Regions from separate parts of the Serratia bockelmannii genome, predicted to be linked through region 1. Evidence: predicted binding sites of a transcription regulator. Region 1 holds the regulator's gene; the other holds the start of a gene.
The links. Region 1 encodes ArgR, which controls arginine synthesis, uptake and breakdown. Its sites were predicted from a motif close to ANTGAATAAAAATACANT; they were not measured.
Positions count from the first base shown of each region.

Region 2: argC (N-acetyl-gamma-glutamyl-phosphate reductase) is a predicted target of ArgR. The motif match lies at 4,654-4,671, and genes of this name have one in related genera.

Region 1 covers NZ_CP196512.1:446,632-454,172, reverse strand. Annotated here, with positions in the region: gene ACSJLU_RS02120 (DNA-binding protein) at 1-286, opposite strand, end outside; gene ACSJLU_RS02115 (helix-turn-helix domain-containing protein) at 467-727, shown strand; gene mdh (malate dehydrogenase) at 794-1,732, opposite strand; gene argR (transcriptional regulator ArgR) at 2,197-2,667, shown strand; gene yhcN (peroxide/acid stress response protein YhcN) at 3,071-3,334, shown strand; gene yhcN (peroxide/acid stress response protein YhcN) at 3,455-3,718, shown strand; gene mpl (UDP-N-acetylmuramate:L-alanyl-gamma-D-glutamyl-meso-diaminopimelate ligase) at 3,916-5,295, opposite strand; gene fbp (class 1 fructose-bisphosphatase) at 5,465-6,469, shown strand; gene ACSJLU_RS02080 (methyl-accepting chemotaxis protein) at 6,515-7,541, opposite strand, start outside.
Region 2 covers NZ_CP196512.1:5,055,617-5,063,157, reverse strand. Annotated here, with positions in the region: gene metF (methylenetetrahydrofolate reductase) at 1-455, shown strand, start outside; gene ppc (phosphoenolpyruvate carboxylase) at 562-3,198, opposite strand; gene argE (acetylornithine deacetylase) at 3,456-4,601, opposite strand; gene argC (N-acetyl-gamma-glutamyl-phosphate reductase) at 4,818-5,822, shown strand; gene argB (acetylglutamate kinase) at 5,843-6,616, shown strand; gene ACSJLU_RS23965 (argininosuccinate synthase) at 6,642-7,541, shown strand, end outside.

The sequences.
Region 1 (7,541 bases):
TTTTCTCGCGCTCGCTCTCCGTCAAATGGTAGTAATACTCGATCCAGACCGCCAACGGATCCTGGCGTTCTACGTCATAGGCCGCCCCGTCTTCCTTCAGCACCAGCAGGTTACGCACACCTGAAGGCAGGCTATCGATATGGTATTCCAACGCTTTTCCCTGCACGCCTTTACGCCTGCGGCTGATCCAGCCTTCGCGCCGGGCCATCAAATTGATTCCCTGTGGTGAGGAGGGTAATCCTGCGATGCCTGTCAGTTCCTTGGCGGCAAACCACTCGTTTTTCATGGCCATCATCTCTGGGCAATAGTGGGCAACGTCATTTTTGGAAATTACCTGGGTATTTTTTAGGAAATTTAATGGTATTCTGGTTTCCGAATAAACGTTTCACGTTGTTCAAACGCTTAACTTTGACTCGTTAGTTATACCACTAACGCAACTTTGGCTAATCAGAAAAGGAATGTAAACATGAATTCAAGGAACCCAGATTGGCACCCGGCAGATATCATCGCGGCGCTACGCAAGCAGGGCACCACGCTGGCGGCGGTGTCGCGCAAGGCCGGATTGAGCTCATCGACGCTGGCCAATGCGCTGTCGCGCCCGTGGCCGAAGGGGGAATGGCTGATCGCCGAAGCGATAGGCATTCACCCATCGGAGATCTGGCCAAGCCGTTATTACGATCCGCACAGCGATTGCCTGCTGGATCGCAAAGCACGCATCAAGTCGTGAACGCGGAACAAAAAAAACCGCCGGAACAGCGTCCGGCGGCGTTTATCGGCTGACTCTCGGTATCGATCAGTTATTGATGAACTTCTCGCCCAGTTCGATATCTTTGTGCAGCACGTCCAGCATCTCGTTCAGCGCTTTCTGCTCGAAGGCGCTCAGGGTGCCGATATCTTTACGCTCTTCAACGCCGTTCTTGCCCAGCACCAGCGGCTGCGCGAAGAAGCGAGCGTATTTGCCGTCGCCTTCAACGTAAGCGCATTCCACAACGCCTTTCTCGCCCTGCAGCGCACGCACCAGAGACAGACCGAAACGTGCCGCCGCCTGGCCCATGGACAGCGTTGCAGACCCGCCGCCGGCTTTGGCTTCTACCACTTCGGTACCGGCGTTCTGAATGCGTTTGGTCAGATCCGCCACTTCCTGATCGGTGAAGCTCACGCCAGGGATCTGCGACAGCAGAGGCAGAATGGTCACGCCAGAGTGGCCGCCGATAACCGGCACGTTCAGCTCTTCCGGCTGCTTGCCTTTCAGCTCGGCCACGAAGGTGTTGGAACGGATGATATCCAGCGAAGTCACGCCGAACAGTTTGTTCTTGTCGTAAACGCCGGCTTTTTTCAGCACTTCCGCCGCGATAGCGACCGTGGTGTTAACCGGGTTGGTGATGATGCCGATGCAGGCTTTCGGGCAGGTTTTCGCCACTTGCTCAATCAGGTTACGCACGATACCGGCGTTAACGTTGAACAGATCAGAGCGATCCATGCCTGGCTTACGGGCCACACCGGCGGAAATCAGCACCACGTCCGCACCGTGCAGAGCCGGGGTCGCGTCTTCGCCGCTGAAGCCTTTGATTTTAACTGCGGTTGGGATGTGGCTTAAGTCGACGGCAACGCCTGGGGTAACGGGGGCAATGTCGTAGAGAGAGAGTTCAGAACCTGAAGGAAGCTGGGTTTTGAGTAGAAGGGCGAGGGCCTGGCCGATACCGCCAGCAGCACCGAGAACTGCAACTTTCATCCTATACTCCTTTATTATCTTAAATATATAAAGCGCCGTGAATGTGTTGGTTACGAACCTTGAGTCATTACACCTTTCAAAACAATAAATTAGTCAATTCTTGCCTGCAGGTGTAATAAAACGGCCGCTGTCGCGCCCATTTTAGATTAAATCGCTTGCGCATGAAGGGCATAGCGCACACTAATCAAAAATAGTGCGAGGTTATTCACGAGCAAGTTAACCGGCCGTTACATTACACCCTTACGCAACATCAGAACAACATCATTTTAATAACATTTTATTTACCACCGTAGGCCGATTTTCCGTCGTCAAAAGGGCATATTCATCGCGGCCGGATTTTGTTAAAATGCCGCCCTTTCCTCGCCGCCCGGTCTTTTTTATTTTCTTTGGGGCGGCCTTTGTTGCATAAAAATTCATCTATATGCATAATCATGACTTCCACTATCAACATTCCACGGTGCAAAATGCGTAATCCCGCAAAACAGGAAGATCTGATCAAGACGTTCAAAGCGTTATTGAAAGAAGAAAAATTCAGTTCTCAAGGCGAGATCGTTTTGGCGCTGCAAGAAGAAGGCTTCGAAAACATTAACCAATCCAAAGTATCGCGCATGCTGACCAAGTTCGGCGCGGTACGTACGCGCAATGCCAAAATGGAAATGGTGTATTGCCTTCCTGCCGAACTCGGCGTGCCGACCACCACCAGCCCGTTGAAGAATCTGGTGCTGGACGTCGACCATAACGACGCCGTCGTGGTGATCCATACCAGCCCGGGCGCCGCGCAGCTGATCGCCCGCCTGCTCGACTCACTGGGTAAATCCCAGGGCATCCTCGGCACGATTGCCGGCGACGATACCATTTTCGTCACCCCGTCCAGCGGCTTTACCGCTCAGAAGCTGCATGAAGCGATCCTGGGCGTGTTTGAGCAAGAGCTGTGAAACCTGGCGCTAACAAAGTGCGGCTACCTTCCGCATTTTGTTAGCGCTTCTTTAACCCTCGCGTTACCTCCCCGGCCTTTAACCGCGTTTAACACTGCTTTTTTATCCCGCAACAACACATTTCCATGACATCGCCATGTAACCAGCAGTACCCACTGTGATCTTCCGCACTTTTGGTTAAAAGCACTTACCTTATTGAAATTACATAAATTTAACATCAAAAGATCGTTTTATGAGCGTTTTTTATTCCTTACAGTTATAAAAAATAAGGATCATAAGGTTAAAGTTTCACTAGCAACTGTTAGCGAACTATTAATTTTTCGCGTTACTAGCTGTATACTCATTTTCGTGAACTGAATCACAGTTCGTTGGAACTGATAAAAGAATACGATGAGGTGAGATAATGAAAATTAAAGCTACCGTTGCAACCCTGAGCGTTCTGTCCATGCTTTCATTTGGTGCATTCGCAGCACAATCTGTTGATGCAACCCAGGCCGCACAACTGCAACCCGCCGGTGTGATCACCGTGAGTGGCGTCGCCGCTGCGCCTTCCGACATTCGCCAGGCACTGTCTGACAAAGCTGACGCCAAAGGGGCGACCGCTTACCGCGTGATCGAAGCGCGCAACGACGGCAACTTCCACGCGACCGCTGAAATCTACAAATAAGTAACGACATTACCCGGCAACGGGCAATACATCTCTGGAATCAAACGCTGTCATAACGGCCTTCAAGAATAAAAATCGCTGCCAAGCCCTTCCAGGCGGTTATGACCAAGGATCGCTATCATGAACATGAAAACTACTCTTGCTGCACTCGGTCTGCTGTCCGTCATCTCCTTCGGCGCATCTGCCGCCCAGTTGGTGACTAACGATCAGACCGCCAATCTGCAATCTATCGGCACCATTACCGTCAGCGGTATCGACGGCGCACCGACCGACATTCGCCAGGCGCTGTCGGAGAAAGCCGACGCTAAAGGCGCGACCGCCTACCGCGTGATCGAAGCGCGTAACGAAGGCAACTACCACGCCACCGCCGAGATTTACAAATAACAACTCTGGGAACGGCTTTGCAGAGCTGATTACCCTCGTCACTGCCACTGCCGAGTTCTGACGCAAACGCCGATTTCCCAGAGACCCTCTCGTCGTCCTATCCGACGAACCCCGTTGCCCTCGCTCGCGAGGGCTTTTTTATGGGCGTAAAAAAGGCCGCAAATGCGGCCCTTAGAGTGGCTTATGCTACTGAACAATCAGTAGGTCACCTTCGGCTCCTGCTTTTTCGCCAGCGCGTCCAGCAGGCGATCGTGAATGCCGCCAAAACCGCCGTTGCTCATCACCAGAATGTGGTCGCCCGGCTGTGCGGTTTTCACCACCATGTCCACCAGCGTGTCGAGATCCGCGCTCCAGTGCGCCGGCTGCACACAGGCATCAGCCACTTCCGCTACCTGCCATGGAATGTGATGCGGCTGGAACAGGAACACTTCGTCGGCGCGGCCGAGCGAAGGCGCCAGATCGTTTTTGCTGATGCCCATTTTCATGGTGTTGGATCGCGGTTCCAGCACCGCCAGAATGCGCGCCGTGCCGCCGACCTTGCCGCGCAACGCGGCCAGGGTGGCCAGGATCGCGGTCGGGTGGTGCGCGAAGTCGTCGTAAACCGTGACGCCGTTGGCTTCGCCACGCAGCTCCAGGCGGCGGCGGGCGTTGATGAAATCGCCCAACGCGCGGCAGGCGTCCGCCGGCTGCACGCCAACGTGGCGAGTCGCGGCGATGGCCATCAGGCCGTTATGCATGTTGTGCTCGCCCACCAGCGCCCAGTTCACTTCGCCGACCTGCTCGCCGTCGAGGAACACCGCGTAATGACTGGCGTCCGGCGTCAGCTTCTGCGCACGCCAGGTCCCCTCTTCGCCCACCAGCTCCTGTTCGCTCCAGCAGCCCATCGCCATCACCTGCTTCAGGTGGCTGTCGTTGTCCGGCAGGATGATCTTGCCTTTGCCCGGCACCAGGCGCACCAAGTGGTGGAACTGTTTCTGGATGGCTTTCAGATCGTCGAAGATATCGGCGTGGTCGAACTCCAGGTTGTTCATGATCAGCGTGCGCGGGCTGTAGTGCACGAACTTGGAGCGCTTGTCGAAGAACGCGCAGTCATACTCGTCGGCCTCGATCACGAAGAACGGGCTGCCGCCGAGGCGCGCCGAGACGTCGAAGTTGCCCGGCACGCCGCCGATGACGAAGCCCGGCTGGTAGCCGCAGGCTTCGAGGATCCAGGTCGCCATGCCGGCGGTGGTAGTTTTACCGTGGGTGCCGGCGACCGCCAGTACCCAGCGATCGCGCAACACGGCGTCGTGCAGCCACTGCGGGCCGGAAACGTAAGGGATGCCACGCTCCAGCACCGCCTCCACGCACGGGTTGCCGCGCGTCATGGCGTTGCCGATGATCACCAGATCCGGCGCCGGATCCAACTGGGCTGGATCATAACCCTGAATAAGATCGATCCCCTGGTTCTCCAGCAGCGTGCTCATCGGCGGATAGACGTTGGCGTCCGAACCGGTGACGTCATGCCCCAGTGAACGCGCCAGCATCGCCAGCCCGCCCATAAAGGTGCCACAGATCCCAAGAATGTGAATGCGCATAGGTTTCTCATGTGAGTGCATCGAATGTCGGCATATTCTAACGCTCAGAATCGTCCAGAAGAAATGGATTTGCCTATGAATGGCGCGCATCTTTGGGCTACACTGCTCGCGAAAACGTTGGCGGTTTGTTAACAGGCCGCTATCCATCCGTAGATTCAGGGATTGTGTCATGAAAACGTTAGGCGAATTTATCGTCGAGAAACAGCACGACTTCTCGCACGCCACCGGCGAGCTGACCGCGTTACTTTCTGCCATTAAACTGGGCGCCAAAATCATCCACCGCGACATCAACAAGGCTGGCCTGGTTGATATTCTGGGGACCAGCGGGGTGTCCAACGTACAGGGCGAAGTTCAGATGAAACTGGACCTGTACGCGAACGAAAAACTGAAAGCGGCGTTGAAAGCGCGTGGTGAAGTTGCGGGTATCGCTTCCGAAGAAGAAGATGAAATCGTGATATTCGACGGCGAGCGTGCTGAAAATGCCAAGTATGTCGTATTGATGGATCCGTTGGACGGTTCGTCCAACATCGATGTCAACGTCTCGGTCGGTACGATTTTCTCTATCTACCGTCGCATCACGCCGGTCGGCACGCCGGTGACCGAAGAAGACTTCCTGCAGCCGGGCAGCGCCCAGGTCGCAGCGGGTTATGTGGTTTACGGTTCGTCCACCATGCTGGTGTACACCACCGGTTACGGCGTCCACGCCTTTACTTACGACCCGTCTCTGGGCGTATTCTGCCTCTCCCACGAGAAAGTACGCTTCCCGGCGAGCGGCAACATGTATTCCATCAACGAAGGCAACTACATCAAGTTCCCTCTCGGCGTGAAGAAATACATCAAGTACTGCCAAGAGCAGGATGAAGCGACGCAGCGCCCTTACACCTCGCGCTACATCGGTTCTCTGGTGGCGGACTTCCACCGCAACCTGCTGAAAGGCGGCATCTACATCTACCCAAGCACCGCCAGCCATCCGCAAGGCAAGCTGCGCCTGCTGTACGAATGCAACCCGATGGCGTTCCTGGCCGAACAGGCCGGCGGTAAAGCCAGCGACGGCAAAAACCGCATTCTGGACATCACGCCGGTGAAACTGCACCAGCGCGCGCCATTCTTCGTCGGCACCAAGTCGATGGTAGAAGACGCAGAACGCTTCATCGCCGAAAACCCGGACGAGTAACGTGTTTCTGGCAAGGGTTCGGCACCGCGCCGAACCCTTATCGCCTTACAGCTTGAACGCCGCCATGCTCTGCGCCAGCAGCTGAGCCTGATCTTCCAGCGAGCGCGTTGCCGCCGCAGACTCTTCCACCAGCGCCGCATTCTGCTGCGCCACCTGATCCATCTGCGCCACCGCCAGGTTTACCTGTTCGATACCGCTGCTTTGTTCGCGCGTCGCCGCCGAGATCTCACGCATCAACGCCGTCACCCGGCCCACTTCACCGGTGATGCCGCTCATGGTCTGCGCGGCCGACTCCACCATCTGTTCGCCTTCCTGCACCCGGTTCTGCGACGCTTCAATCAGCCCTTTAATCTCTTTCGCCGACTGGGCGCTACGCTGCGCCAGACTGCGCACTTCACCGGCCACCACCGCGAAACCGCGGCCTTGCTCGCCGGCACGCGCCGCTTCCACCGCCGCGTTCAGCGCCAGGATATTGGTCTGGAAGGCGATGCCGTCCATCACGCTGATGATGTCGGCGATGCGGCGCGAACTGTCGGTGATCGCCTGCATCTTGCTCATCACCTGGCTGACCACGTCACTGCCCTGGTTGGCGATATCGGACACGCTCAGCGCCAGTTGGTTGGCCTGCTCGCAGTTCTCGGCGTTCATTTTCACCGTCGAAGTCAGCTGTTCCATGCTGGCGGCGGTCTCTTCCAGCGAAGCGGCCGACTCTTCGGTACGCTGCGCCAGATGCAGGTTACCGGCCGCCAGTTCGCGTGAACCGGTATCGATCTGGCTGCTGGCATCGCGCACTTTGCTGACCGAACTGGCCAACGCCTGCTGCATACGCTGCATCGCCCGCACCAGGCGGCCCATCTCGGTATCACCCTCACCGCGGATCTCATGGGTCAGATCGCCGCCGGCGATGTGTTCCAACTGCGCGATGGACTCGTCCAACGGGCGCAAAATGATCACGCGCAGCGCGAACCAGGCCAGCACCGCCAGCAGCACGCTGAGCAGGCCCGCCACCACGATCAACGAGATCTTGGTGCTGGCGTTGTTTTCCGCGTCATACACCTGCTTTTCGCCGAGC
Region 2 (7,541 bases), 610 kb from region 1:
CCGTCGCCGCCTACCCGGAAGTGCACCCGGAGGCGAAAAGCGCCCAGGCCGATTTGATTAACCTGAAACGCAAGATCGATGCCGGCGCCAGTCGCGCCATTACCCAGTTCTTCTTCGACGTTGAGAGCTACCTGCGCTTTCGCGACCGCTGCGTTGCCGCCGGCATCGACGTGGAAATCGTGCCGGGCATTCTGCCGGTGTCCAACTTCAAGCAGCTGCAGCGCTTCGCCACCATGACCAACGTGCGGGTGCCAAGCTGGATGACCAGCATGTTCGAAGGGCTGGACGACGATGCGGAGACCCGCAAAATGGTCGGCGCCAACATCGCCATGGACATGGTGAAGATCCTGAGCCGCGAAGGGGTGAAAGATTTCCACTTCTATACGCTGAACCGTGCAGAGATGAGCTACGCGATCTGCCACACGCTGGGCGTGCGCCCGGTGGCCGCCGCCTGACAGGCTTGTTCCATTGAAAAGGGCGTCGCTTTACCGCGGCGCCCTTTTTTTGTGGGGGAAAGGCATAAAAAAACGGCCCCGATAAACGGGGCCGCGATGAGGCTCACTAGCCGGTGTTGCGCATCCCGGCGGCGACGCCGGCGATGGTGACCATCAGCGCCTGCTCCACTCGGGCGTCCGGCTGCTCCTGCTGACGCGAACGGTGCAGCAATTCGGCCTGCAAGACGTTCAGCGGGTCGGTGTAAACGTTGCGCAGCGCGATGGATTCAGCGATCCACGGCAGGTCTTCCATCAGGTGCGCATCGTTGGCGATGGTCAGCACCACCTTGATGTCGCTTTCCAGCTGATCGCGCAGCTGTTGACCCAGCGGCCACAGTGCTTTATCCACCAGGCGCTGATCGTAGTATTCCGCCAGCCACAGGTCGGCTTTGGCGAACACCATTTCCAGCATGGCGATACGGGTGGAGAAGAACGGCCAGTCGCGACACATCGCTTCCAGCTCCGCCTGTTTGCCGGCTTTCACCGCTTCCTGCAATCCGGCGCCGGCGCCGAGCCAGGCCGGCAGCATCAGGCGGTTCTGCGTCCAGGCGAAGATCCACGGAATGGCGCGCAGGCTCTCTACGCCGCCGTTCGGCTTGCGCTTGGCCGGGCGTGAACCCAGCGGCAGTTTGCCCAGCTCCAGCTCCGGCGTGGCCGCGCGGAAGTAAGGCACAAAGTCCGGGTTTTCACGCACGTAGCCGCGATACATCCGGCAAGAGGTCTCGGACAGATCGTCCATCAGCGCCCGCCATTCTTTCTTCGGTTCCGGCGGCGGCAGCAGGTTGGCCTCGAGGATCGCGCCGGCATACAGCGCCAGGCTGCTGATGGTGACTTCCGGCAGGCCGAACTTGAAGCGGATCATCTCGCCCTGTTCGGTGACGCGCAGGCCGCCCTTCAAGCTGCCCGGCGGCTGAGACAGCAGAGCCGCATGCGCCGGTGCGCCGCCGCGGCCGATGGAGCCGCCGCGGCCGTGGAACAGCGTCAGCGCTACGCCGGCCTTTTCACAGGTTTTGATCAGCGCGTCCTGCGCGCGGTACTGCGCCCAGGAAGCGGCCATCACGCCGGCGTCTTTCGCCGAGTCGGAGTAACCGATCATCACCATCTGTTTGCCCTGGATGAAGCCGCGATACCAGTCGATGTTCAGCAACTGGGTCATCACGTCGTCGGCGTTGTTCAGGTCGTCGAGGGTTTCGAACAGCGGGGCGACCGGCAGCGCGAACGGGCAGCCGGCCTCCTTCAGCAGCAGGTGCACCGCCAACACGTCGGAAGGCGTGCGCGCCATCGAAATCACGTAGGCGGCGATCGAACCCTGCGGCGCTTCGGCGATCACCCGGCAGGTTTCCAGCACTTCCTGCGTATCGGCGCTCGGTTGCCATTTCAGCGGCACCAGCGGGCGTTTGGAGTTCAGTTCGCGGATCAGGAACGCCTGCTTATCGGCTTCCGACCAGCTTTCATAATCGCCCAGCCCCAGATAGCGGGTCAGCTCGGCGATGGCTTCGGTATGGCGGGTGCTTTCCTGGCGCACGTCGATACGCACCAGCGGCACGCCGAAGCAGCGCACGCGGCGCAGGGTATCCAGCAGTTGACCATTGGCGATGATGCCCATGCCGCAGGCCTGCAGCGACTGGTAGCAGGCATACAGCGGCTCCCACAGCTGCTCGTTGTTCACCAGCAGGTCGTGCGGTTTCAGCACGCGCTCGCCCTTCAGGCGACCTTCCAGATAGGCCTGGGAGCTCATCAGCTGGCTGCGCAGCTGCTTCATGATTTCGCGGTAAGGCTCCTGCACCTCATCGCCGCCGGCGCGGGCGCGCAGCTCAGGGGTGCACTCGGTCATCGACAGCTCGGAGACCAGCACTTGGATATCGCGGGTAAACAGGTCGCAGGCTTTCCAGCGGCTGAGCAGCAGCACATGGCGGGTAATTTCGGCGGTGACGTTCGGGTTGCCGTCGCGATCGCCGCCCATCCAGGAAGTGAAGCGCACCGGCACCGCTTCTACCGGCAGGCTGTAATCGATGGAGTTTTCCAGCTGTTCGTTGAATTCGCGCAGGAACGCCGGCACGCCTTCCCACAGGCTGTTTTCCACGACGGCAAAACCCCATTTGGCTTCGTCGATCGGAGAAGGGCGGTGTTTGCGAATTTCATCGGTGTGCCACGACTGGGCTACCAGCTGACGCAGGCGGCGCATGATCTTGTTGCGCTCGTAGTCGGCCAGATCGTTGTGATCGAGCTGGCTGAGGCAGGTGTTGACCTCCACCAGCTTGTGGATCAGGGTGCGGCGGGTGATCTCCGTCGGGTGTGCCGTCAGCACCAGCTCGATGGAGAGTTGCGACACCGCGTGCTGCAGCTCTTTGTCGCTGAGCTTTTTGTCTTTGAGGCGGCTGAACAGTTGAGCCAGCGCTTCCGGATTGCTGGCGGCTTCGCCGTTGGGCGAAATGCTGTGGTACTGCTCGGCGACGTTGGTCAGGTTGAGGAACTGGCTGAAGGCGCGCGCCACCGGCAGCAGCTCGTCGTTGGACAGGTTCTGCAGGGTGGAGAGCAGCTCCTGGCGATGCGCTTCGTTGCCGGCGCGTGAGGATTTGGAAAGCTTACGGATGGTCTCAACGCGATCGAGAATATGCTCGCCCAGCGCTTCTTTGATGGTATCGCCGAGCAATTTGCCGAGCATACTGACATTACTGCGCATTGCCGAATATTGTTCGTTCATATAACCCCTGACCCAGTTCTGTATGATTTTTATCTTGTAAATAAATTTCACGCGTCAGGCGCAGACCGCCTGCCTGATCACATCGCGTTCCTGTCCAATCGTCAATTGACACTATTTTTAGCAAAAAAACATCAAAATCGGCGCATTTTCTGAAATTTAATTACGCCTCGTGGGTTATCAGCGTGGCTTATTTCGCTGCCTTCTACTTATTTTGAGTTAGGGGAAGCATAAAGCATTTCCCCTGCTAAATGTCGGGTTTATTGCTGGCAAAAGTGATTGAGCAGCTGGCCCAACAGTTTGCGCGTCGGTTCGATAAACGCGGTGTCGATGTATTCGTCCGGCTGGTGGGCCTGATCGATGGAACCGGGGCCGAGCACCAACGTCGGGCAGACCTGCTGAACGAACGGCGCTTCGGTGCAGTAGTTGACCACCTGCGTGCGGGTGCCCAGCAGTTCCTCGATCACTGCCACCATGCGGTGGTCGGTCGGGCATTCGTAGCCCGGTACCGACGCGTGCAGCTCTTCGATGGTCAGGCGGCCTGGCCAGCGTTGGCTCATCGGCTCCAATGCCTGATGCATCAGTTCGTTGATGTTGTCGAGCGTCATGCCGGGCAGCGGGCGGATATCCAGGTGCAGCTCGCAGCAGGCGCAGATGCGGTTGGCCGCGTCGCCGCCGCTGATATGGCCGAAGTTCATGGTGGGATAAGGCACGGCGAACGCCGGGTTGTTGTAGCGCTCCTGCAGGGTTTTGCGCAGCTCCATCAGGCGGCCGATGGATTCGTGCATCAGATCGATGGCGTTGACGCCGCGTGCCGGATCGCTGGAGTGACCGGACTGGCCGACGATGCGAATGGCGTTGGCCATGTGGCCCTTGTGCGCGCGCACCGGCTGCAGCGAGGTCGGCTCACCGATGATGGCGAAATCTGGACGAATGGCGGTAGAGGCGGCGAAGTAACGCGCGCCGGCCATCGTCGTTTCTTCATCTGCGGTGGCTAAAATGTATAGCGGCTTGGTCAATTTGCTCGCGTCGATATCGCGCACCGCATCCAGAATAAAGGCGAAGAAGCCTTTCATGTCGGCGGTGCCTAGCCCGTAGAGCTTGTTGTCGTGCTCGGTCAGGGTGAAGGGATCGCGCGTCCAGCGGCCTTCGTCGTAAGGCACCGTATCGGTGTGGCCGGCCAGCAACAGGCCACCGCTGCCTTCGCCGATGCTGGCCAGCAGGTTGAATTTGTGGCGCGACTCCGGCACCGGCTGTACGTCGACGCGAAAGCCCAGGTCGGCAAACCATCCGGCCAGCAAGTTGATTAACGCCTCATTGCTCTGATCGAGGCCGGCATCGGTGGCGCTGATTGACGGAGTGGCGATCAACGCCCGGTACAGCTCAATAAATGGAGGTAATTTCATCTTCACTGTTGACAGCCTTTGGTTAGGATAGTATCAATATTCATGCATTTATTTTGAATAAAAATACAGTAAGCCGACGCGTAAGGGAACCCGATACCCGGATGTTTATAAAAGCATCAACGCCTGGCTCCGTGGGTGAACGGCGCAACAACGCTGGCTAGCCCTGTTACCTGGGTCGCAAGCGACCGCACGTCAGTTTAGAAGGTGAAAGGCCACATGTTGAATACGCTGATCGTTGGTGCCAGCGGTTACGCCGGAGCGGAGCTCACGGCTTACCTGAATCGCCACCCACACATGAACATAACCGCTTTAGCGGTTTCAGCGCAAAGTGCAGATGCAGGAAAGTTGCTTTCCGATCTCCATCCCCAGTTGAAAGGCATCGTCGATCTGCCGCTGCAACCGTTGACCGACGTTGCCAAGGCGGCGCAGGGCATCGACGTGGTGTTCCTCGCCACCGCCCATGAAGTCAGCCACGATATCGCACCGGCCTTCCTGGCGGCGGGCTGCGTGGTGTTCGATCTGTCCGGCGCCTTTCGCGTGCAGGACGCCGGTTTTTATAGCCAGTACTACGGTTTCGAGCATCAGCATGGCGCCCTGCTGGAGCAGGCGGTGTACGGCCTGGCGGAGTGGCAGAGCGACAAGATCAAACAGGCGCAGCTGATTGCCGTGCCGGGCTGTTACCCGACGGCGGCGCAGCTGGCGCTGAAACCGTTAATCGAAAAACAGCTGCTGAACCTCGACCAGTGGCCGGTGATCAACGCCACCAGCGGCGTTAGCGGCGCCGGTCGCAAGGCCAGCATGACCACCAGCTTCTGCGAAGTGAGCCTGCAGCCGTACGGTATTTTCACTCACCGGCACCAGCCGGAGATCGCCGCGCACCTGGGCGTGCCGGTTATCTTTACGCCGCACCTGGGCAACTTCCCGCGCGGCATCCTTGAAACCATCACCTGCCGCCTGAAGGCCGGCGTGACCGCGCAGGACGTCGCGGCCGCCTATCATGCCGCCTATGACGACAAGCCGCTGGTGCGGTTGTACGACCAGGGCGTGCCGGCGCTGAAAGCGGTGGTGGGGTTGCCGTTCTGCGATATCGGTTTTGCGGTGCAGGGCGAGCATCTGATCGCCGTCGCGGTGGAAGACAACCTGCTGAAAGGCGCGGCGGCGCAGGCGGTGCAATGCCTGAATATCCGTTTCGGCTTCCCGGAAACCCAGTCACTCCTTTAAACCAGCGTGAGTAAACAGCAATGAACCCGTTAATTATCAAGTTAGGTGGCGTGTTATTAGACAGTGAAGAAGCGCTGGAGCGTCTGTTTACCGCGCTGGACAGCTACCGCCAGCAGCATCAGCGTCCGCTGGTGATCGTGCACGGCGGCGGCTGCGTGGTGGACGAACTGATGAAGCAGCTTGCTTTGCCGGTGGTGAAAAAGAACGGCCTGCGGGTCACGCCGGCCGATCAGATCGACATCATCACTGGGGCGCTGGCCGGCACCGCCAACAAAACGCTGCTGGCGTGGGCGATTAAACACCAAATCAACGCCGTCGGCCTGAGCCTGGCGGACGGCGGCAGCGCGGTCGTGACCCCGCTCGATCCGGCATTGGGCCACGTCGGCAACGCGCAGCCCGGTTCGCCCGCGCTGCTCAATACCCTGCTGGGCGCCGGCTACCTGCCGGTTATCAGCTCCATCGGCATCACCGCCGAAGGGCAGTTAATGAACGTGAACGCCGATCAGGCGGCGACGGCGCTGGCGGCGACGCTGGGGGCGGACCTGATCCTGCTGTCGGACGTCAGCGGCATCCTCGACGGCAAGGGGCAACGCATTGCGGAAATGACGGCGCAAAAAGCGGAACAACTGATCGCGCAAGGCATCATCACCGATGGTATGGTGGTGAAGGTGAATGCGGCGCTCGACGCCGCCCGCACCCTCGGCCGCCCGGTGGATATCGCCAGCTGGCGCCATGCCGATCAGCTTCCTGCTTTGTTTAACGGCGTGTCGATTGGCACCCGGATCCTCGCTTAATTTTAGAATTAGAAAGGAATAGATCATGCAAAACCAAGGCATCAAAAAAATCGTTCTGGCGTACTCCGGCGGCCTGGATACCTCGGCCATCATTCCATGGCTGAAAGAGAACTACGGCGGCTGTGAAGTGGTGGCGTTCGTGGCGGACATCGGCCAGGAGCGCAGCGATCTGGAAGGCGTGGAGCAAAAAGCCCTGCAGTCCGGTGCCTCTGAATGTCACGTGGTCGATCTGCGTGAAGAATTTATCCGCGATTACGTTTATCCGGTGCTGCAGACCGGCGCCCTGTACGAGGGCAGCTACCTGCTGGGTACCTCGATGGCGCGGCCGATCATCGCCAAGGCGCAGGTCGAGCTGGCGTTGAAAGTGGGCGCCGATGCGCTGTGCCACGGCGCGACCGGCAAAGGCAACGACCAGGTGCGTTTCGAGACCACCTACACCGCGCTGGCGCCGCAGCTGAAAGTGGTGGCGCCGTGGCGCGAGTGGAACCTGCGTTCCCGTGAAGCGCTGCTGGATTACCTGAAAGAGCGCAACATCCCGACCACCGCGTCGCTGGAAAAAATCTATAGCCGCGATGAGAACGCCTGGCACATCTCCACCGAAGGCGGCGTGCTGGAAAGCCCGTGGAACGCGCCAAACAAGGATTGCTGGGTATGGACCGTCGATCCGCAGGAAGCGCCGGATCAGCCTGAGCAGGTGACCGTTACCGTTGAGAAAGGCCGCGTCGTGGCGGTTAACGGTAAAGCGCTGTCGCCGTACCAGTGCCTGGAAACCCTGAACGCGCTGGGCGCCAAGCACGGCGTCGGCCGGATCGACATCGTGGAAAACCGCCTGGTGGGCATCAAATCCCGCGGCTGTTATGAAACCCCAGGGGGCACCATCATGGTGGCGGCGCTGCGCGCCGTCGAGCAGCTGGTGCTGGATCGC